Regions from separate parts of the Streptomyces sp. NPDC107521 genome, predicted to be linked through region 2. Evidence: riboswitches for the same ligand, from Rfam matches in the RefSeq annotation. Region 2 holds a riboswitch; each other region holds the start of a gene.

Region 1 (6,989 bases), on a different contig from region 2:
GGCACCAACGGCGGCGCCCACGCCAGTGCGGTGCCCACACCGACCGCCGCGCTCGACGACGCCGCCCACCGGAGGGGCTTCACCTGGGACGGCACGTGGTACCCGTCCTTCGACGACTTCTCGGTGGACACCATCGGGAACGTCAGCGGCGGGGGCGGCGCCTACTGGAACATCTCCGTCAACGGCACCTCGACACCGGTCGGCGGCTGCCAGTTCGGGCTCGTCGCCGGGGACGAGGTCGCCTTCACCTGGACGGCCTTCTGACGGAACGTCATCCCGTCCGGGTCGCGCGCACGGCGGGGCCGGCGACGAGCCCGCCGTGCGGGCCCCGCGGACGCGGGGCCGCGGGGAGCCGGTCCGGGCGCTCCCCGCGGCCCCGCCGGTGTCAGGCCCCCCAGCGCAGGGCGATCGTGTCGCCGACGCCCACGGCGGTGCCCCGGGCCGCGGCGGCGAAGGACGAGCCGTCGAGGCTGGCCTTCCACGTGCCGGAACCGCCGCCGGCCTTGCCGTTGAGGGAGGTGACGGCGCCCGTGCCGGACGAGGGCGCCACGGAGGTCACACAGCCCGCGGGGGTGGCCGCCGTCCGGGCCGCGTCGAGGACCGCGCCCAGGGTGGTCGTCGGCCCGGTCGGCGTGAGCGTGACGGAGCACACCTCGAGGCCCCCCGCACCGTCGTCCACGGTCAGTGCGAGCGTCGCCGCCGTACCGGAGGTGAAGGAGCCCTCTCCGACCCACTGCGGCGCCCCCGGGGTGACCGGTGCGGGCGGTGCGGCGGTGAATCCCGCGCCGGCCACGGCCCTCATCCCGTCGCTGGAGGCGTAGGCGGACGGGCCCGTGTCACTGGGCAGGTACCTGAATCCGCCGCCCGGGTTGAACTGCTGGGCGATCAGGAAGTCCAGCGGGGTCCTGCCCATGGCGGTGAGGAAGTCACCGGTCTGCGCGTTGATGCCGCAGGCGTTCAGTCCGGAGACCGCCCAGCCGTTGGAGTTGGTGTTGACACCGAACATGGCGTTGAAGGCACCGCTGCCGGCCACCAGCTTGCTCTTGAGGAAGGCCCTGGCCCGGACGATGTCGGCGTCGGTGTTCGGCACGCCCGACACGCACAGCGCGGCCATGGCCGCACCGGTCATGTCGATGTCCGAGGTCTTGGCGAGCTCGGTGGCGCTGCCTTCCGCCTTGCCGTAGTTCCAGCCGCCGTCGTTGTGCTGGTTGGCCCGGATCCGGGTGGCCATCGCGTCGCGGAGCGCCTGCGGGACACGGAGCTGACCGGAGGGGGTCCTGGCGCCGTTGAGGGCCAGGGCGGCGAAGACGGTGCCGTTGAAGTTGCCGGACGGGCCGAAGTAGCCGGGTTCGGCGGTCTGCCAGTAGCGGTGGATGTCGGCGATCAGGTTGCGGGAGGCGGAGACCCGGGCCGGGTCGACACCGGCGGCGTAGGCGTTGAGGGCGGCCCGCTCGTAGTCGGTGACGACCGGGGACGCGGACGGCCACCCGCCGGTGGACAGGAGGTTGCGGTAGACCGTCCTCGCGTTCCTGCTCGGGTCACCGCCGGGCGTCACGTCCACGGCGGCGGTTCCGGCGGCGGCGAGCGCGCTGAACGCCCACTCGTTGGAGAGCCCCGGGCCGGCGTACGAACCGTCCGCCGCCTGAAGGGACTTGAGATAAGCGACGCCGTTGGTCTTCGAGGTGGCGATCTGGGCGGGTGTCGTGGTCGCGGCGGCCGGCGGCGCCGTCAGCGCGAGGGCGCCGACCGCGGCCACCGCGGCCAGGGCCGAGCGACGGAGGAAGGGAGAAGAGGTACGGGACAAGGCCTGCTCCTGGGACGGGGACGCCGACCGGTCCCCGTGCTGTCGCCGGGCAGCGCGGTGCGCGGGCGGAAGCAGCGGGTGTGGCCGCCGTCCGGGACGCGTGGATCGGCTTCCAGTGCTGTGCCGCCTGGGCATTCGGGCTCGGAACGGCCCCCTGCCGTTCCACACCGCTGCGCGTCAGCCCCGGATTCCCACCGGGTTCCCCCACTCGGCAGACCGGGACGGTACCCGACGGGCGTCCGGGCCGCCACAGCGGCTCAGGAGAACCGCCGCACCGGCCCGCGGCCGTCTTGACGCGATCGGTGATGCATGCTCAAATCCCGCTGATACGCCTTGAGTTCCAGGGGAAGCCGGTGAGAATCCGGCGCTGACCCGCAACCGTGGGCCCGGCAGACGCCGGGCGAGCCGGAACACCTGGAGCGTTCATCAGCAACAGACGCCGTCGCGGACTACGGCGTGGTGCGACCGGCTTCCGTACGCGGGGATTCCCCTGCCCGGGAGCCCTCACCCACGTTCACCGTCCGCGCCGGAAGGCAACGAGGGGGCCGCGGTGGGGAGCCAGCGACGACACGACGCACGGGCGGGTACGGCACCCGGGCCGGTGGCCGCGCTGGCTGTCGCCCTCCTGGTGCTGGTGGCCGCCTCCGTGACCCTCCTCACCACGACGTCCGCCGTCGCGGGGCCGGACCGGGCGGAAGCGTGCACGGCGACCCGAGGCGCGGTGGTCGCCGTCGACTTCGGGCCGTTCGGCGGTGATGTCGTGCGGGGCTGCGATCCGACGCCGAGCACCGGCTACGACCTGCTCCACGAGGGCGGGTTCGGCACCGCCGGGACCGAGCACGACGGTCCGGCGTTCATCTGCCGCATCGGCCACGGCTCCTTCAACGGCGGCACCCGGTACCCGACCCCCGCCCAGGAGGGCTGCGTCCTCACTCCGCCCGCGAACGCCTACTGGTCCTACTGGACCGCCTCACCGGGCCGCGACGACTGGTCGTACAGCCAGTACGGAGCCATGGACCGCAGGCTCAAGGACGGCGACGTGGACGCCTGGGTGTACGGCGGCACGGGCAGGCCGGACTTCAGCCCCGACGACGTCCGGCCGGGCACCGGCGGCACCCCCGGCCCCGGAACCCCGACGGGAACGCCGGGAGCGATCGACGTGGCCGCCGCGGCGGCCTGGCTCGAGAGCCGGCTGACCGACGGTGACCACGTCGTCCCCGAGGGCGGCGACACCCCCGACCACCTCCTCACCACGGAGGTGGCCTACGGACTCGCCGCGGCCGGAAGCGGCCCCGCCCTGCGCAGGGTCACCGCCTTCCTCGCCTCCCACGCGGGCGAGTACGCCTACCCGGAGGGCGCGGGCGGGGCCCCGGACGCCACCGCCGCCGCCCGCCTGGCCCTCCTCGCCTCCAGCACGGGGACGGACCCCCGCGACGTCGGCGGCCACGACCTGATCGGCGACCTGTCGGCGCATGTGTGCGCCGCGGGCCCCGAATCCGGCGAACCGACACCCGGCTGCACCGCCAGGGGCGACTTCCGCAACGCCGGATACACCGACGGGCAGGCGCTGTCGGTCCTGGCCCTGCTGCGCGCCGGAGCCACCCCGGCGGCCGGGGCCGTGCAGCGGCTCACCCAGGTCCAGTGCCGTGACGGCGGAGTCACCGGCATCCTCATCCGCCCCGGCGAGTACTGCGACGGCGACCCCGCCACCACCGCCCTCGTCGCCCTCGTCCTGCGCAGGGCGGGCGGCCACGACGACGCCGTCGCCAGGGCCCGTGCCTACCTGGCCGGGGCCCAGCGCCAGGACGGCGCCTTCCCCGGGTACACCGGCGCCACCAGCGGCTCCGTCCACGCCACGGCGTACGCGGCACAGGCCCTGCGCGTCCTCGGCGACGGGGACCGCGCCGACGCGGCCGTCGCCTGGCTCTCCCGCGAGCAGCTCGCCGACGGCGGCTTCGGCTTCGAGGAGGGCGCGACCGATCCGGCGCTCCACCCGACGCCGGCCGCCGTCCTGGCGGGAGTCCGCACCAGCCTGGTCACCCTGACCACCGAACGGACCGGTCCGACCGACCCGCCGACATCGCCGCCCCCCGCCACCCAGCCGCCGACGTCACCTCCCCCCGCCACGCGGCCGCCGACATCGCCGCCCCCGGCCACGGACCCGGCCACCCCGCCGGAGGGTGACGGTCCCGACCTCGCGAAGGGAGTCGCCTACCTCACCGGCGCCGACCTCCTGAAGCAGGGCCGGTACTACACGTCCGGCCCCGGCTCCGTCCGTGCCGACTTCGGGCTGACCATCGACGGCGCCTACGCGCTCGCCGCGACCGGACTGTCCGACGGCAGGCTGCGCGGCATCGTCGACTTCCTCGACGACCGGGGCACCGACGGCGAGGGGCGCACCCTCCACGACTGGACCGGCATCGGCACGCCCCACGTGCTGGGCGGTTCCCTGGGGAAGGCCGCGCTGCTCGCCGAGACCGTCGGCCGCGACCCGCGGCACTTCGGCGGTCAGGACCTCGTCGCGGCGCTCGGCAGGGCCGTGTGCGCCGGGCCGAGCACCGCGCCCGACCGCAGTTGCGCCGCCAAGGGCGCCTACACCTACACGCCCTCCGTCTTCGGACAGTCCCTGGCCGTCATGGCCCAGCTCCGCGCGGGCGAGACCGGAGCGGCCCGCGAACCGCTCGCCTATCTCACGGCTCTCCAGCGGGACAACGGCGCCTGGCCCAGCCTGGTACCGGCCACCGACGACTCCGACGTGGACTCCACCGCGATCGCCGCCATGGCCCTCAGCCTGGCCGGCGGCAGCGGGGCGGACCGGGCCGTGGACAGGGCGCTGGCCTGGATCGCGTCCCAGCAGCTCCCCGGCGGGGGCTTCCCCGGCGCGGCCGGGAACTCGGTCAACTCGGCCGCGCTCGCGGTGCAGGGACTCTCCCTGGACGCGTCCGCGTACACCGGGGAGATCGCCCGGGCCCGCGCCTTCCTCGCCTCCCAGCAGAACCCCGACGGCGGTTTCAACGTGGCCCGGGAAGGACAGCGCGGTTCCGACCTCCGTGCCTCCACCCAGGCGGTGAGCGGAGCCACCGGCATCTCCTTCGGCACGCTGGAACGCGATCTGACCCGTACGTCACCGCAGCCCACGCCGGGACCGGGCGACGGCGGACCGGAGATCGTCACCCCGGAGATCGTCACCCCGGGCGGCACGGGAGGCGCGGGGGCACCGGACATCGTCACCCCGGACGATCCCGGGGGCGGGTACGGCGCGTCCGGCGGCAAGGGCGCCCTCGCCTCCACGGGTGCGCAGGCCGGGCTCCTGGCCGTCCTCGCCGCCCTCATGGTGCTGGCCGGCTGGCGCTGCACGGTCCTGGCCCGCCGCAGGGCCGCGGCGGGGGGTGAGCGGTGATCCGCTCGCGCTCCGCACGGACGACGGCACGGGCGGCGGCGGCCCTCGGCCTGACCGCCGCCGCGGTCGCCGGCGGTGCGGCCCCGGCCGGAGCCGCACCGCAGCCCATGGGACGCTGCACGACCACCTCCGGCGCCGTCCTCGCGGTCGACTTCAGCGACTGGGGCGGTCCCCTCTTCCGGTCCTGCGGCACGACGCCCACGACCGGCTACGAACTGCTCAACCAGGGCGGCTGGCGCACCACCGGCACGGGACACGACGGGCCGGCGTTCATCTGCCGCATCGGCTACAGCGGTTACCGGGACGGCAGGCAGTTCCCGACCCCGGCCGAGGACGACTGCGTGCTCACCCCTCCCGCCTCCGCCTACTGGTCGTACTGGCACGCCGACCCCGGCCGGAACGACTGGGAGTACAGCCGGCTCGGCGCCATGCTCTACCGGCCCGGGCCCGGCAGCGTCGATCTGTGGGTCTACGGGGGCACCGACATCGGGGGGACCGAGGGCAGGCCCACGGTCACCCCGGACCAGCTGCGCGCCCACAACACCCGGCCGGTCGGCGACACGGACCGGCCTCCCTCCACCGACCGGGCACCCGCCCCGCCACCGGGGGCCGGTACGGGCCCGGCGCCGGAGCGGCGCCCGCCGGCGCCGCCCGAGCCCGCGCCCTCCGCCCCCGCGGAGCCCGCGCCCGCCTCCGCGGAGCCGAGGGACCCCGGGACCCGGCCCGGGCCGGCGGAACCCGAACCGTCCCGCCCCGCGACGAGCCGGAGCGCGAGCCCCACACCCTCGCCCTCTCCCACCGGCACGGCGGCCCCCTCCGCGCTCGCGGCACCGATACGGGGCCCGGAGGTCGTCGACGCGGCCCCGGCGACCGACGCCCCCCACGACTCCGGGTCGATCGTGCCGGTGGTCGCCGGAGCCTCGCTCGTCGCCCTGATCGGCGGCGCGGCCGTCCACGCGGCCCACAGGCGCCGCGGCACCCGGTGAGCGCGACGGCCCGGCCACCCGCCGCGGTGTCCGGCCCGCCGACCCGCAAGGGGGTCCGCCGCCTGCCGCGCACACTGCATCCCATGGCCTGGTGGATCTGGGCCCTGGCCCTCGCCACCGCCGTCAGCCGCACCGACAACCCCCTGCTGCTGCTCCTCGTCCTCGCCGTCCTGGGCCATGTCGTCACGGTCCGCCGCACCGAGGCACCCTGGGCACGCGGCTTCGCGTACTACCTGTACCTCGCGCTCACGGTCGTCGCGATCCGCGTCGTCTTCCGCGCCGTGTTCGCGACCGGTATCACCCCCCGGGACCACTTCCTCTTCTCCCTCCCCCGGGTCCCCACACCGGACTGGTACGCGGGCATCCGGATCGGCGGGCCGGTCTCCCTGGAAGCGGTGCTGTCGGCCGCGACCGACGGGCTGCGGCTCGCCTGCATGCTGTGCTGCATCGGCGCCGCCAACACCCTGGCCAACCCCAAGCGCGCGCTGCGTGTCCTCCCCGGCGCGCTGTACGAACTCGGGGCCGCCGTCACGGTCGCCATGAGCGTGGCGCCGCAGTTGGTGCAGAGCGTGCAGCGCGTCGCCCGCGCCCGCAGGCTCAGGGCGGGCCGGTCCCGGGGGCTGAAGGCGCTGCGCGGGATCGTGGTTCCCGTCCTGGAGGACGCCCTCGAACGCTCGCTGCGCCTGGCGTCCGCCATGGACTGCCGGGGCTACGGCCGGGCCGGCTCCGCAACGCCCCGCTCGCGCCGGATCACCGGCGCGCTGATGCTGCTCGGCATGTGCGGTCTGTGCGCGGGGGC
Region 2 (6,989 bases):
GGCTCGCCCGCGACCCGCTGGCCTTCATGGCCCAGCTCCGCGACCACGGCGACGTCGTCCGGCTCCGGCTCGGCCCCAAGACCGTCTACGCGGTGACCACCCCGGCCCTCACCGGCGCCCTCGCCCTGAGCCCCGACTACCACATCGCCGGACCGCTGTGGGAGTCGCTGGAGGGCCTGGTCGGCAAGGAGGGCGTGGCCACCTCCAACGGCGCCCTCCACCGCCGCCAGCGGCGCACCATCCAGCCCGCCTTCCGGCTCGACGCCATCCCCGCCTACGGGCCGATCATGGAGGAGGAGGCGCACGCGCTCACCGAGCGCTGGCGGCCCGGCACCACAGTCGACGCCACCTCCGAGTCCTTCCGGGTGGCCGTCCGGGTCGCCGCCCGCTGCCTGCTGCGCGGCCAGTACATGGACGAGCGGGCCGAGCGGCTGTGCGGGGCGCTCGCCACCGTCTTCCGGGGCATGTACCGGCGCATGGTGGTGCCGCTCGGGCCGCTCTACCGGCTGCCGCTGCCCTCCAACCGGGCCTTCAACAGCGCGCTGGCCGACCTCCACCGGGTGGTCGACGAGATCATCGCGGAGCGCCGCGCCTCCGGGCACCGGCCGGACGACCTGCTGACCGCCCTGCTGGAGGCCGAGGACGAGAACGGCGACCCCATCGGGGAGCAGGAGATCCACGACCAGGTCGTCGCGATCCTCACCCCCGGCAGCGAGACCATCGCCTCCACGGTCATGTGGTTGCTCCAGGCACTCTCCGCGCACCCGGAGCACGCCGACCGGATCCGCGAGGAGGTCCTCGGCGTCACCGGCGGACGCCCGGTGGCCTTCGACGACGTGCGCAGCCTGCCGCACACCGGCAACGTCATCGTGGAGGCCATGCGCCTGCGCCCGGCCGTCTGGGTGCTGACCCGGCGCGCGGTGGCCGACACCGAACTCGGCGGCTACCGGATCCCGGCCGGGACGGACATCATCTACAGCCCGTACGCCATCCAGCGCGATCCCCGCTCGTACGCCCGCCATCTGGAGTTCGACCCGGACCGCTGGCTCCCGGAGCGGGTGACGGAGCTGCCGAAGTACGCCATGCGGCCCTTCAGCGTGGGCAACCGCAAGTGCCCGAGCGACCACTTCTCCATGGCGCAGCTCACGCTGATCACGGCGGCACTGGCCACCCGGTACCGCTTCGAGCAGGTGGCCGGCTCCCGGGACGCGGTCCATGTGGGCATCACGCTGCGCCCCCACAAGCTGCTGGTCAGACCCGTGGAGCGGTGACGCGGGCCGGGAGGGGCCGGGAGGGGCCGGGAGGGAGGTGCCGGGAGGGGGCCGAGGGGAGGAGGGGCCGGGGCGGCCCGGTCCCTCCCCCCCCCTCGGCCCGGAACGGCCCGGACCTCAGAAGTCCTCGTCCAGGTCGACGGTGCCCTCCACCGCCACCTGGTACGCCGAGGCGCGCCGCTCGAAGAAGTTGGTCAGCTCCTGGACCCCCTGCAACTCCATGAAGGAGAAGGGGTTCTCCGACCCGTACACCGGGGCGAAGCCCAGCCGGGTGAGGCGCTGGTCGGCCACGCACTCCAGGTACTGGCGCATGGAGTCGGTGTTCATGCCGGGCAGACCCTCGCCGCACAGGTCGCGCGCGAACTGCAGCTCGGCCTCCACGGCCTCCCGCAGCATGTCGGTCACCTGCTCCTGGAGCCGGTCGTCGAACAGGTCCGGCTCCTCCTTGCGCACGGTGTCCACCACGTCGAACGCGAACGACATGTGCATCGTCTCGTCCCGGAACACCCAGTTGGTGCCGGTCGCCAGCCCGTGCAGCAGACCGCGGCTGCGGAACCAGTAGACGTAGGCGAAGGCGCCGTAGAAGAACAGGCCCTCGATGCAGGCCGCGAAGCAGATCAGGTTCAGCAGGAAGCGGCGGCGGTCGGCCCGCGACTCCAGCCGGTCGACGGTCTCCACGGAGTCCATCCACCGGAAGCAGAACTCGGCCTTCTCACGGATGGAGGGGATGTTCTCCACGGCCGCGAAGGCCGCCGCCCGGTCCTCCGGGTCGGGGAGGTAGGTGTCCAGCAGGGTCAGGTAGAACTGGACGTGGACGGCCTCCTCGAACAGCTGCCGGCTCAGGTACAGCCGCGCCTCGGGGGAGTTGATGTGCTTGTAGAGGGTCAGCACCAGGTTGTTGGCCACGATCGAGTCGCCCGTCGCGAAGAAGGCGATCAGACGGCCGATGAGGTGCTGCTCCTCGGGGGTCAGCCGGGCCAGGTCGGCGACGTCGGAGTGGAGGTCGACCTCCTCGACGTGCCAGGTGTTCTTGATGGCGTCCCGGTAGCGCTCGTAGAAGTCCGGGTAGCGCATGGGGCGCAGGGTCAGTTCGAAGCCCGGGTCGAGCAGGTTCTTGGTCGTGGCGGGAGCGGCGCGCCGCTCCCCGGAGCCGTCGGCGGAGGCGGTCTCGGTGTGCTGGGTGGTCATTACTGGCAGGCCTCGCAGGACTCGGGGTTTTCCAGGGAGCAGGCCACCGCGTCCGGGTCGGCGCTCTGCTGGGCGGGTACGGCGGCACGCGCCCCGGCGGCGCGGGCGATCCGCGTCGCGGGACGGGAGCGCAGGTAGTAGGTGGTCTTCAGGCCCCGCTTCCAGGCGTACGCGTACATCGAGGAGAGCTTTCCGATGGTCGGCGTCTCCAGGAACAGGTTGAGCGACTGGGCCTGGTCCAGGTACGGGGTGCGGGCGGCGGCCATGTCGATCAGGCCGCGCTGCGGGATCTCCCAGGCGGTGCGGTAGAGGTCGCGCACCTCCTCGGGGATCCAGGCGAAGTCCCGCACCGAGCCGTTGGCCTCGCGCAGCGCCTCGCGGGTGCGGGCGTCCCAGACGCCGAGCCGCTTGAGGTCCTCCACCAGATAGGAGTTGACCTGGAGGAACTCGCCGGACAGGGTCTCGCGCTTGAACAGGTTGGACACCTGCGGCTCGATGCACTCGTAGACGCCCGCGATGGAGGCGATGGTGGCCGTCGGCGCGATGGCCAGGAGCAGCGCGTTGCGCAGACCGGTGGTGGCGAGGCGCTCGCGCAGGGCCGCCCAGCGCTCCGGCCACTCCGGGCGCACGCCGTAGTGGTCGGGGTGCAGCACGCCCCGGGCGGTGCGGGTGCTCTCCCAGGCCGGCAGCGGGCCCGAGCGTTCGGCGAGGTCCGCGGAGGTCTCGTAGGCGGCGAGCATGATCCGCTCGGCGATCCGGGTGGACAGGGCCTTCGCGGCGGGGGAGTCGAAGGGCAGGCGCAGCCGGAAGAAGACGTCCTGGAGGCCCATCACACCGAGGCCGACCGGGCGCCAGCGGGCATTGGAGCGGCCCGCCTGCTCGGTCGGGTAGAAGTTGATGTCGACGACCCGGTCCAGGAAGGTCACCGCCGTGCGCACGGTGGCGTCCAGCCGTTCCCAGTCCATGTCCCCGGCCGCCGTGTCGACGAATGCCCCGAGGTTGACGGAGCCCAGGTTGCAGACGGCCGTCTCCCCGTCGTCGGTGACCTCGATGATCTCCGTGCAGAGGTTGGAGGAGTGGACGACGTGGCCCGGCTCGGCGGTCTGGTTGGCGGTGCGGTTGGCGGCGTCCTTGAAGGTCATCCAGCCGTTGCCGGTCTGCGCCAGGGTGCGCATCATCCGCCCGTACAGCTCCCGCGCGGGCAGCGTCCTGCGGGCCAGCCCGGCCGCCTCGGCCGCGCGGTAGGCGGTGTCGAACTCCTCGCCCCACAGATCGGTGAGCCCGGGCACGTCGGCGGGGGAGAACAACGACCAGTCGCCGTCCGCGTCCACCCGGCGCATGAACTCGTCGGGGATCCAGTGCGCGAGGTTCAGGTTGTGGGTGCGGCGGGCGTCCTCGCCGGTGTTGTCCCGCAGCTCCAGGAACTCCTCGATGTCCGCGTGCCAGGTCTCCAGGTAGACCGCCGCGGCCCCCTTGCGCCGGCCGCCCTGGTTCACGGCGGCGACCGAGGCGTCCAGGGTCTTCAGGAACGGGACGATGCCGTTGGAGTGCCCGTTGGTGCCGCGGATCAGCGAACCCCGGGAGCGGATGCGGGAGTAGGCGATGCCGATGCCGCCGGCGTGCTTGGACAGGCGGGCGACCTGGTGGAGCCGGTCGTAGAGGGAGTCCAGCTCGTCCCTGGGGGAGTCGAGGAGGTAGCAGGACGACATCTGGGCGTGCCGGGTGCCCGAGTTGAACAGGGTGGGGGAGGAGGGCAGGTAGTCGAGGCGGCTCATCAGCCCGTAGAGCGCGTCCACCTCGTCCAGGACCCGGGTGCCGGTCGCCGCGTCCGGCGCCGTGTCGTCCGCGAGGCCGGCGGCGACGCGCAGCAGGAAGTGCTGGGGCGTCTCGACGACCTTGCGGGTGACCGGGTGGCGCAGCAGGTAGCGGCTGTGCAGGGTGCGCAGGCCGAAGTAGCCGAAGCGGTCGTCGGCGTCCGGGTCGATCAGCGCGTCCAGGTGCTCCGCGTGCCGACGGACGAACGCGGCGGTCCGGTCGCCGATCAGGCCCTCGCGGTGCCCGGTGGCGACGGACTCGGTGAACCGGGTGACGCCCTGGGAGGCGGCCTCGGCGCGGATGCCGATGGTCAGCAGCCGGGCGGCCAGCCGGGAGTAGACGGGGTCCTCCGAGATCAGCCCCGCCGCGGTCTCGGTGGCCAGCTCGCGCAGCTCGGCCTCGTCGGCGTGGGCGGACCGGCCGCGCAGCGCGGCGGCGGCGACCCGGCCGGGGTCGGCGTCGGGGAGGTCGGCGGTCAGCCCGGTCAGGGTGCGCAGCAGCGCGGTACCGGGACCGTCGGTTCCCGCGGACGCGGGGGCGGCCGCCACCGGGGCGGTCGTCACCGTGGCTGGAGCCGTCACCCGGATCGCTGAGGCCGGATCGGCTGGCGCGGTGGTCACGTGGAGCACTCCCTCGCTCGGCACGGGGCCATGCGGGGGGCAGGGGCAGCTCACGAGCGCACGGGGCGGTCGAGTCCACCGACCCACTCCGCGAGGCCCGGACGTCATGGCACCCGGCCGGGACGGCAGGGCGCACTGCCGGCAGGTCCTCGGACTGACAAGCGTGCGGAAACGCGCGAGTACACCGTTGCGGGACAGTTCCGGATTCGCACCGGATTCCCCTGCGACGACAGCGAGCATGAGCATACATCTTGTGCCGGGGAGCGGAAGCACCCCCAGATGTAGTGTCGTGCTCGGCGGGAGAGGCGGGCCGGGACGGGCCCTCGGGGGCCTCGCGGGGCATCTCGCGGGGCGCCGTGACGGCCCGGCGGGGGCCTCGTGGCGGCCCCGCGACGGCGGGGCCGGAGCCCGCTCGGCGGTCCGGCGCGGTGCTTCGGCGGAGGTGCGGTGCCGCTCAGGAGGGCCGGGTTCCCCCGGTGCCGTGACCCTGCCGCGCAAGGGGCGGAGTCCCCCCGCACGGTACCGCGCCCGCCGGGGCGCGGGACGGTGACCCCGGACACGGGGGCCGGGTCCGGGGCGGGGCCGGAGGGTCGGCGGGGTGGTGCCGGGACCCCGAGGGCGCCGGAGCGCGGTGGCGAGGGGTGACGGGGGCAGGGGGCCCGGCGGTGCCGCGGGTGACTCGGTGCCGTGGTGGCGCCCGTGATGTCGGACACGTTCGCCGGCCCCGTGACCCCGGACACATCCGCCGAGCCCCTGCGGACGCGTCCGCCGCGCCGGACGGTGAGGTGCCTCCTCGGTGTGCGGCGCCGGTCGCGGAGGACGCGGTGCGCGACGGCTTCCGCGGCCGTGCGTCCGACGCCGTCCACGCCCGACGCATCCGGTACGGGCGCCCCCTCCCGCCCCGCCGTGTCCGAAGGGCGCGGCGACGGACCGCCGGCTCGCTCCGACGCCCCGTCAATGCCGTTGCGCCGCGACACCGCGACACCGCTGGGCGCCGCGGCCCGCGGCCCACAGGTGCGGGGGGTGCCGGGTGCGGGGGTGCGGGGGTGCGGGACGGGGCGCGAGCGATGGCCCGCGCCCCGTCCCTCGCCCCGTCCCTCTCAGCGCGCGCTGTCCGCCGTGGCCGGCGGCGTCTCCACCGCGACGCCCGGGTCGCCCGCGTCCGCCGTGTAGTCGCCCGGCCGGGTCTCGTCGACGCCGTCGGGTGCCTTCACGGCCCGCAGGACGACGGTGAGGACCACCGTCACCGCGACGTTGAGCACGAAGGCCGTGAGACCGAGGTAGCCGATCTCCCCGATGCCCGGGATCTCCTTGGCCGAGCCGCCGAAGTGCTTCTGGGTCGGCGAGGCCACCCCGTACGCGGCGACCGTGCCGTAGGCCATGCCGACCGCCCAGCCGCCGAGCAGCGCCCAGCGGTGGAACCAGCGGGTGAACAGGCCGCCCACCAGCGCCGGGAAGGTCTGCAGGATCCAGATGCCGCCGAGGAGCTGGAAGTTGATCGCGACGGTCTTGTCCATGCCGAGGACGAAGACCAGCGCGCCCACCTTGACCAGCAGCGACACCAGCTTGGAGACGCGGGTCTCCTCCCGGGGCGTGGCGTCCGGCCTGATGAAGTCCTTGTAGATGTTGCGGGTGAACAGGTTCGCCGCCGCGATGGACATGATCGCCGCCGGGACCAGCGCGCCGATGCCGATGGCGGCGAAGGCCACGCCCGCGAACCAGTCGGGGAACATCGTCTCGAAGAGCTGGGGGATGGCGAGCTGCCCGTTCTTCACCTTGATCCCGGCCGCGACGGCCATGAAGCCGAGCAGCCCCAGCAGGCCCAGCATCAGCGAGTAGAGCGGCAGGATCGTGGTGTTGCGCCGGATCACCTCGCGGCTGCGGGAGGAGAGCGTCGCGGTGATCGAGTGCGGGTACATGAACAGCGCGAGCGCCGAGCCCAGCGCCAGCGTGGCGTACGTCCACTGGCTCGTGCCGCCCGGCACCAGCCCGCCCGAGCCCGCCGCGGTGAACTTGTCGTTCGCGGCGGAGAAGATCTCGTCGAACCCGCCGAGCCTGATCGGGATGTAGATGATCGCCACCGCGATGACGAGGT
Region 3 (6,989 bases), on a different contig from region 2:
CGGGTGAGCTTGGTGGCGGTCGCTCCGAGTTGGGACGGGATGCTGCGGCGGATGATGCGGACGCACTTCAGGTAGGAGACACGGTCGGCGTCCACCGTCGGGCGGGCGAGTGCGGCTGTGTGGGCGAACTCGCGGATGGCGTGGTGGACTGCGAGGTAGGCCCACAGTTCCTGCCGGACGCCCTCCGGTGTCCGTGACCTGATCGGCCCGCCGGGACCGAGGTGGTTCTTGATCTCGTCGAAGGCCAGCTCGATCTCCCAGCGCTCCCGGTAGAGCGCGACCAGCTCGGCGGCCGGGTACTGCTCGGGGTCCAGCAGCGTCGTGCCCAGGTAGGCGACCTTGTCGCCCTTGGCGAAGGTGATGACCCGGTAGATCACGTGCTTGGGCAGCATGCGGCCCTCTCGCGCGGCTCGGAGCCGGACCTCCTTGCCCGGTCGCGCCATCGACAGGTACGAGCCGTCCGGAAGCTCTTCCTAGACGGTGCCGATGTGGTTGGACTGGAGCCTGACGAGCAGATCCGCGCCCGCCATGGTGAAGACGTGAGCGAACTCGACCGACCAGGAGCCGCGGTCGGCGATGACCAGGTCTCCGGAGCCGGTGGAGCCGGCCAGCGGGTAGGCGAGGCTGCGCTCGCCGTCGCGGTAGCCACCGAGGCGAGCGTCGAGGATTCCGTGCGTTCCGATCTCGGCGAGGACCACCGCCCTGACCTGGGGAACCCGAAGGGGACGCCGCCGGTGGTGGAGGGGCCGTCGAAGGTGTCGCCGTTGCTCGTCGAATCCGGGAGATCGAACTGGGTGCCGTCCAGGGCGAGGAGCCGCAGCCCCCGTCACCACGCGCGCCAGGCGTGTCCCTGGTGGCGATCGAGCCAGCGATCTGCCGGAACACGGTTTCCAGCACGTCCTCGCCGAGGCGGGCGCGGGCCCGGCACAACGACGACCGGTTCACCCGCGCGAGGGCCCGGCTGCCCGGGATGCCGCTGGTCAGCACCCGCAGCACTTCCTCGTACGACTCCCGGGCGAACAGACACAGGGCCAGGACGAAGTACACGACCAGCCTCGCCGGCAGGAGTCGGCGGCGCCGCTCGGCCCGGTCGTGCTTGGCTATTGCCGCGTCCACCAGCTCGGCAGTGAACACCTTCGTCAGGATCCCGATCCGTACCCGCTGGCCCACGTCCCACCCCGTCACACGCGGGGCAACGATCTCCTCAGCTCAAAGGCAACTGCATTGGCCGGAGATGGCCCCCGTTCCGGGGGTGGACGGCGCCTCGGCGCCGGAGGCGGAACCGGTGGCCGTGGCGGCCCGGTCGGACATGGGCATGGGCGTACTTCCGATCGCGTGGCTGGGCGGGAGCGGGAGGTTGGGGAGAGCGGGGAGGGGGAAGAGGCGGCCGGGACCGGGCGGGCCGACGGCGCGCCACCGGCCCCGTTCTGCCATCATGGGAGAAACGGAACCCTGTTCCGTAAACGACGATACGGAACACTGTTCCGCTTGACAAGCGCGTGCCGCGGGCGAGGGACGGCCGCCGGACCGGCGCGGGACGCACCGGGTCCCCGCCCGGGGCCCGGTCGGCGGCAGGACGTCCACGAGGGAAGGAACCGATCCGATGGACAACGGCAGCGACGGCGGCACGGGCCGCTCGACCCCCGGGGGCGGAGCGGCGGCCGGGGGCCACGGGACGGCTCCGCCCCCCTCCCGGCGCCGGGACGCCCGGCGCAACCAGGAGGCGCTGCTCGACGCGGCGGCCGAGGTCTTCACCGCCTCGGGCGTGGAGGCGCCGGTGCGGGACATCGCCGCGCGGGCCGGGGTCGGACCGGGCACCCTCTACCGCCACTTCCCCACCCGGGCGGATCTGGTCGTCGCCGTCTACCGGCACCAGGTGGAGGCGTGCGCCGAGGCCGGTCCGGCCCTGCTGGCCGCCGGAACCCCGCCCCACGCCGCCCTCGGGCGGTGGGCGGAGCTGTTCACCGACTTCCTCGTCACCAAGCACGGCCTGGCCTCCGTGCTGCGCAGCGACAGCGAGGGGTTCGAGGCGCTGCACGGCCACTTCCTCGACCGGCTCCTGCCCGTCTGCGCTGAGCTCCTCGACGCCGCGCGCGCGGCGGGCGAGATCCGGTCCGACATCGACGCCTACCACCTGATGCGCGGCATCGGGAACCTCTGCATCGGCGCCGACAGCGACCCCCGGTACGACGCCCGCCGCCTGGTCGCGCTGCTGGTCGAGGGGGTGCGCGAACGGCGCTGACCGCCGCGCGCCGCGCGGTGCGGGACCGCCTCCACCGGTCAACAGCGCGACGGGGCACAACCATTGACGAATGTCATGGGTCACACCGGACAGGAGGAAACACCTTCGGACTTCGCAAGGGGGAACAATGATCGCCACTCGTTCCGTCCTGACCGCCGCCGCCCTGGCCGCGCTGTCGCTGGGCGCCACGACCGCCCTGGCCGCGCCCGCCTCGGCGGCGCCCGACACGACTCCGCAGAAGCTCTGCGGCACCGCCTACAAGACCGTCAACTCCCAGCCCGTGGGCGCGCTCGGCACCCTGTACCTGACCTACAACGCGACGAACGGCAAGAACTGTGTCGTCACCATCCGCAGCAACCCGGGCACGGTGCTCGACATGTCCGCGTGGCTGTACGTCAACGGCACCGACCAGGGCGCGGACGACTTCGGGCGCTACACCTCGTACGCCGGTCCGGTCCAGGTCTACGGCAAGGGCCGCTGTGTCGACTGGGGCGGCAGCATCGACAACGTGTACGTGCAGGTGTACGGCTCCAACTGCGGCTCGCTGAAGGAGCACGTGGTCACCTACACCCGCTGACCCCGCGGGCCCGGACGGCGCACGGCGCCCCGGGGAAGGGGGTCCGACGGACCCTCCCGCCCCGGGGCACCGCACCCACCGCGCCGGACCCACCGCGCGGGACCGGCCGCGCGGGACCGGCCGCGCGACCGGCGGCCGGCGCCGCGGCACGGCCGCCGGTGACGGGGCGCGGCGGCACCGGCCGCCCCCGCCCCGTCACCGCCCGGCCCCGCCGCTCCGCCCCGCCCCGCCCGGCCGCGCCCCGCCCCGTCTCGTCTCACCATCCGGATGGTGGACGCACCGTCCCACCCGTCTCCCGCACCCCGTAGGCTGTGAGGTGCAGCTGGTTCGCCCCGTCCGCCAGGCGGGGTGTCGCAAGAGGGAACCCGGTGGAAATCCGGGACTGCCCCGCAGCGGTGAGCGGGAACGACCGCCGTCATACGCACTGCGCCCGGGAGACGGGCGCGGGAAGCGACGGCCAGTAGGTGTCCTCCGGACGGAGGGCGTGCCCGCGAGTCCGAAGACCTGCCACTGCCCGTGCGCGGAGCCCCCGCGCGCGGACATTCCGGTGACCTCGTGGGCGGGTCGGCGTGCACACCCGGCGGTCGGCCGCGCCCTCGCGCGCCCCCTCCCCCGGGTGCGTCACCCTTCGCGTCCTCGTCCCGTCTCCGGGATCTCAGGGACTCATCTCGCGAAGGAGATCTCCGTGACCAGCAAGTCCGCAGCCGCGGCGGCACGGGCCACCGTGTACGGCTACCCCCGCCAGGGCCCGAACCGGGAACTGAAGAGGGCCGTCGAGGGGTACTGGAAGGGCCGCGTCACCGCCGACGTCCTCCGGGCGACCGCCGCCGAACTGCGCCGCGCCAACTGGCGGAGCCTCGCCGGAGCCGGCGTGCACGAGGTCCCCACCGGGGACTTCTCGTACTACGACCACGTCCTCGACACCACCGTCATGGTCGGCGCGGTTCCCGAGCGCCACCGCGCCGCCGTCGAGGCCGATCCGCTCGACGGCTACTTCGCGATGGCCCGCGGCACCCAGGACGTGGCGCCGCTGGAGATGACCAAGTGGTTCGACACCAACTACCACTATCTGGTGCCCGAGTTGGGTCCGGACACGGTGTTCACCGCCGACTCCGGCCGGCAGGTCGCGGAGCTGACCGAGGCCCTGTCCCTGGGCCTGACCGCCCGTCCCGTGCTGGTCGGCCCGGTGACGTACCTGCTGCTCGCCAAGCCCGCCCCCGGTGTGGCGGCGGACTTCGACCCGCTCACCCTGCTGGACCGGCTGCTCCCCGTCTACGCGGAGGTCCTGGCCGATCTGCGCGCCGCCGGGGCCGAGTGGGCACAGCTCGACGAGCCCGCCCTCGTCCAGGACCGCACCCCGGCCGAGCTGAAGGCCGCCGAGCGGGCCTACCGGGACCTCGGCACCCTCACCGACCGGCCCAGGCTGCTGGTCGCCTCCTACTTCGACCGCCTCGGGGACGCCCTCCCGGTGCTGGCCAAGGCCCCGGTGGAAGGGCTCGCGCTGGACTTCACCGAGTCCGCCGCCGCCAACCTGGACGACCTGGCCGCCGTCGGCGGTCTGCCCGGGAAGCGGCTGGTCGCCGGGGTCGTCAACGGCCGCAACATCTGGATCAACGACCTCCGGGGGTCCCTCTCCACGCTCGGCACCCTCCTCGGGCTGGCCGACCGCGTCGACGTCGCCGCCTCCTGCTCCCTGCTGCACGTCCCGCTGGACGCGGCCGCAGAGAAGGACATCGAACCGCAGATCCTGCGCTGGCTGGCCTTCGCCCGGCAGAAGACCGCCGAGATCGTCACCCTCGCCAGGGGCCTCGCCCTGGGGACCGACACCATCGCCGCCGAACTGGCCGCGAACCAGGCCGACCTCGCCTCCCGCGCCGCCTCCCCCCTCACCAACGACACGGCCGTGCGCGCCCGCGCCGCCGCCGTCACCGGTGCGGACACCCGCCGGTCCCTGCCGTACGCCGACCGGGCCGCCGCCCAGCACGCCCGCCTCGGGCTGCCGCTGCTGCCGACGACCACCATCGGATCGTTCCCGCAGACCGGTGAACTCCGCGTCGCCCGCGCCGACCTGCGGGCCGGCCGCATCGGCACCGCCGGGTACGAGGAGCGGGTCAGGGCGGAGATCCAGGAGGTCGTCTCCTTCCAGGAGAAGACCGGCATCGACGTCCTGGTCCACGGCGAGCCCGAACGCAACGACATGGTCCAGTACTTCGCCGAGCAGCTCACCGGCTACCTCGCCACCCAGCACGGCTGGGTCCAGTCCTACGGCACCCGGTACGTCCGCCCGCCGGTCCTGGCCGGGGACATCTCGCGGCCGGCACCGATGACCGTGCGCTGGACCTCGTACGCCCAGTCGCTCACCGACCGCCCGGTCAAGGGCATGCTCACCGGGCCGGTCACCATGCTCGCCTGGTCCTTCGTCCGCGACGACCAGCCGCTCGGGGACACCGCCCGGCAGGTCGCCCTCGCACTCCGGGACGAGGTGGGCGACCTGGAGGCGGCCGGGACGGCGGTCATCCAGGTCGACGAGCCCGCGCTGCGCGAGACGCTGCCCCTGCGGGAGGCCGACCGCTCCGCCTATCTCGCGTGGGCCACCGAGGCGTTCCGCCTCACCACCGGCGGGGTGCGGCCGGACACCCAGATCCACACCCACATGTGCTACGCGGAGTTCGGCGACATCGTCCAGGCCATCGACGACCTGGACGCCGACGTCATCAGCCTGGAGGCGGCCCGCTCCCACATGCAGGTCGCCCGGGAACTGGCCGCCCACGGGTACCCGCGCGAGGCGGGTCCGGGGGTGTACGACATCCACTCGCCGCGCGTCCCGAGCGCCGAGGAGGCGGCGGAGCTGCTGCGCGCCGGGCTGAGGGCCATCCCCGCCGAGCGGCTGTGGGTGAATCCCGACTGCGGGCTGAAGACCCGCGGCTGGCCCGAGACGCGGGCCTCGCTGGAGAACATGGTCGCCGCCGCCCGCACGGTCCGCGCGGAGGTGCCCGCCGGGTCCTGACCACGTCCGTGTGCGGGGGACGGCCGGGCGGCCGTCCCCCGCACACGGGGTTCATCGGGCGCGGACGCCGTCGGGCAGCAGCGCCGTCAGGGAGGTGACCGGGTGCCCCACCTCCAGCGATCCGAGCACCCCCTCCAGCAGCGGCACCCCGGGCGCGCCCGGCAGGGGCAGGGCGGAGGCGGCCGGAACGGCGGGGTCCGCCGGGGCGGCGGGCGCGGCGGTGGCGGTGGCGGCGGACGCCAGCAGCGCGGCGGACAGGACGGGGACACACACGAATCGCTTGACCATGACCGCCCCAACGACCGCTCCCCCCACGGGGAAACGCCGACCGCGCCAAACGTGTGACAGCCGCCGGGACGGAGGTCCGGGGAGGAACGGGGACCAGCCCGGCCGAACCCCGACACCGCGCGGCGGGGGGCCACCGGAAGATGACCGCCGCGGGCGTTCCGGGACGGCCGACCCCCTTCCCTCTCATTGAACTATGAAGCAAAGTGGCTCGGGGTCCCGGGCCGCCCGGCCCGCGAACGGACCTCCCCCCGGCGTTTCCCGCCGTACGACACGAAGTGAGGTATCGCGTATGAGGCCGTATCACCGGCATCTGGGCAGGACCGCCGTCGCCACCGCCGCGGCGGCCCTGTGCCTGGCCGGGGCGAGCCAGGCACAGGCCGCCCCGCTCGGCAGCGTCACCTTCTACACGGGTGCCGACCGGGCCGGGACGGCCGTCCGGCTCGACCTGGCGAAGGTCGGCGTGTGCCAGGAACTCGACACCCCGGCCCGTTCCTTCCTCGCCCTGTCCAACCAGGCCGTCGACGTCTTCTTCAACGAGGACTGCGTGACCGGCGCTCCCGGCCAAACGGGCGACCTGTACTTCCGCACGGGCACCCTCGGTCAGGGCAACTTCCCGTACGCGGCGGTCAGTTACCGGATCCGCTCGGCCGCGGGCTGACCCGGCCCGGAGGGCTCGGGAGCGGGACGGACCGGGTCGCCGGTTCCTGAGGACCGGTACCCGGGCCGCATGTGCGGGACCCTCCCCGCACCCCCACCGCGCTTCCCCGCACTCCCGGCACGGCCCCGCGCGGAGACGCGCGGAAACGCGCGGAAACGCGCGGAGGGGGCCGCCGCTCCCTGCCGCCGTCCCGTCCCCGCCGGCCCCCGGCCGCGTC

The links. Region 2 has a riboswitch for cobalamin ahead of ACZ7LB_RS13560 (ribonucleoside-diphosphate reductase subunit alpha). Riboswitches for the same ligand answer to the same signal wherever they lie in the genome.
Region 1: another riboswitch for cobalamin. It lies ahead of ACZ7LB_RS18020 (prenyltransferase/squalene oxidase repeat-containing protein); the one in region 2 lies ahead of ACZ7LB_RS13560 (ribonucleoside-diphosphate reductase subunit alpha).
Region 3: another riboswitch for cobalamin. It lies ahead of metE (5-methyltetrahydropteroyltriglutamate--homocysteine S-methyltransferase); the one in region 2 lies ahead of ACZ7LB_RS13560 (ribonucleoside-diphosphate reductase subunit alpha).

Annotation. Positions count from the first base shown of each region.
Region 1 is NZ_JBVKAT010000011.1:14,749-21,737, reverse strand. Features, by position in the region: gene ACZ7LB_RS18030 (DUF4430 domain-containing protein) at 1-264, shown strand, start outside; gene ACZ7LB_RS18025 (prenyltransferase/squalene oxidase repeat-containing protein) at 386-1,804, opposite strand; cobalamin riboswitch at 1,934-2,009, opposite strand; cobalamin riboswitch at 2,103-2,237, shown strand; gene ACZ7LB_RS18020 (prenyltransferase/squalene oxidase repeat-containing protein) at 2,406-5,204, shown strand; gene ACZ7LB_RS18015 (hypothetical protein) at 5,201-6,190, shown strand; gene ACZ7LB_RS18010 (CbiQ family ECF transporter T component) at 6,187-6,989, shown strand, end outside.
Region 2 is NZ_JBVKAT010000007.1:175,291-182,279, reverse strand. Features, by position in the region: gene ACZ7LB_RS13570 (bifunctional albaflavenone monooxygenase/terpene synthase) at 1-1,271, shown strand, start outside; gene ACZ7LB_RS13565 (ribonucleotide-diphosphate reductase subunit beta) at 1,389-2,345, opposite strand; gene ACZ7LB_RS13560 (ribonucleoside-diphosphate reductase subunit alpha) at 2,459-4,894, opposite strand; cobalamin riboswitch at 5,018-5,177, opposite strand; gene mctP (monocarboxylate uptake permease MctP) at 5,995-6,989, opposite strand, start outside.
Region 3 is NZ_JBVKAT010000028.1:47,177-54,165, reverse strand. Features, by position in the region: gene ACZ7LB_RS29555 (transposase) at 1-392, opposite strand, end outside; gene ACZ7LB_RS29550 (hypothetical protein) at 474-698, opposite strand; partial or broken gene ACZ7LB_RS29545 (transposase domain-containing protein) at 889-1,170, opposite strand; gene ACZ7LB_RS29540 (TetR/AcrR family transcriptional regulator) at 1,604-2,242, shown strand; gene ACZ7LB_RS29535 (spore-associated protein) at 2,370-2,819, shown strand; cobalamin riboswitch at 3,125-3,345, shown strand; gene metE (5-methyltetrahydropteroyltriglutamate--homocysteine S-methyltransferase) at 3,505-5,826, shown strand; gene ACZ7LB_RS29525 (hypothetical protein) at 5,878-6,114, opposite strand; gene ACZ7LB_RS29520 (hypothetical protein) at 6,404-6,772, shown strand.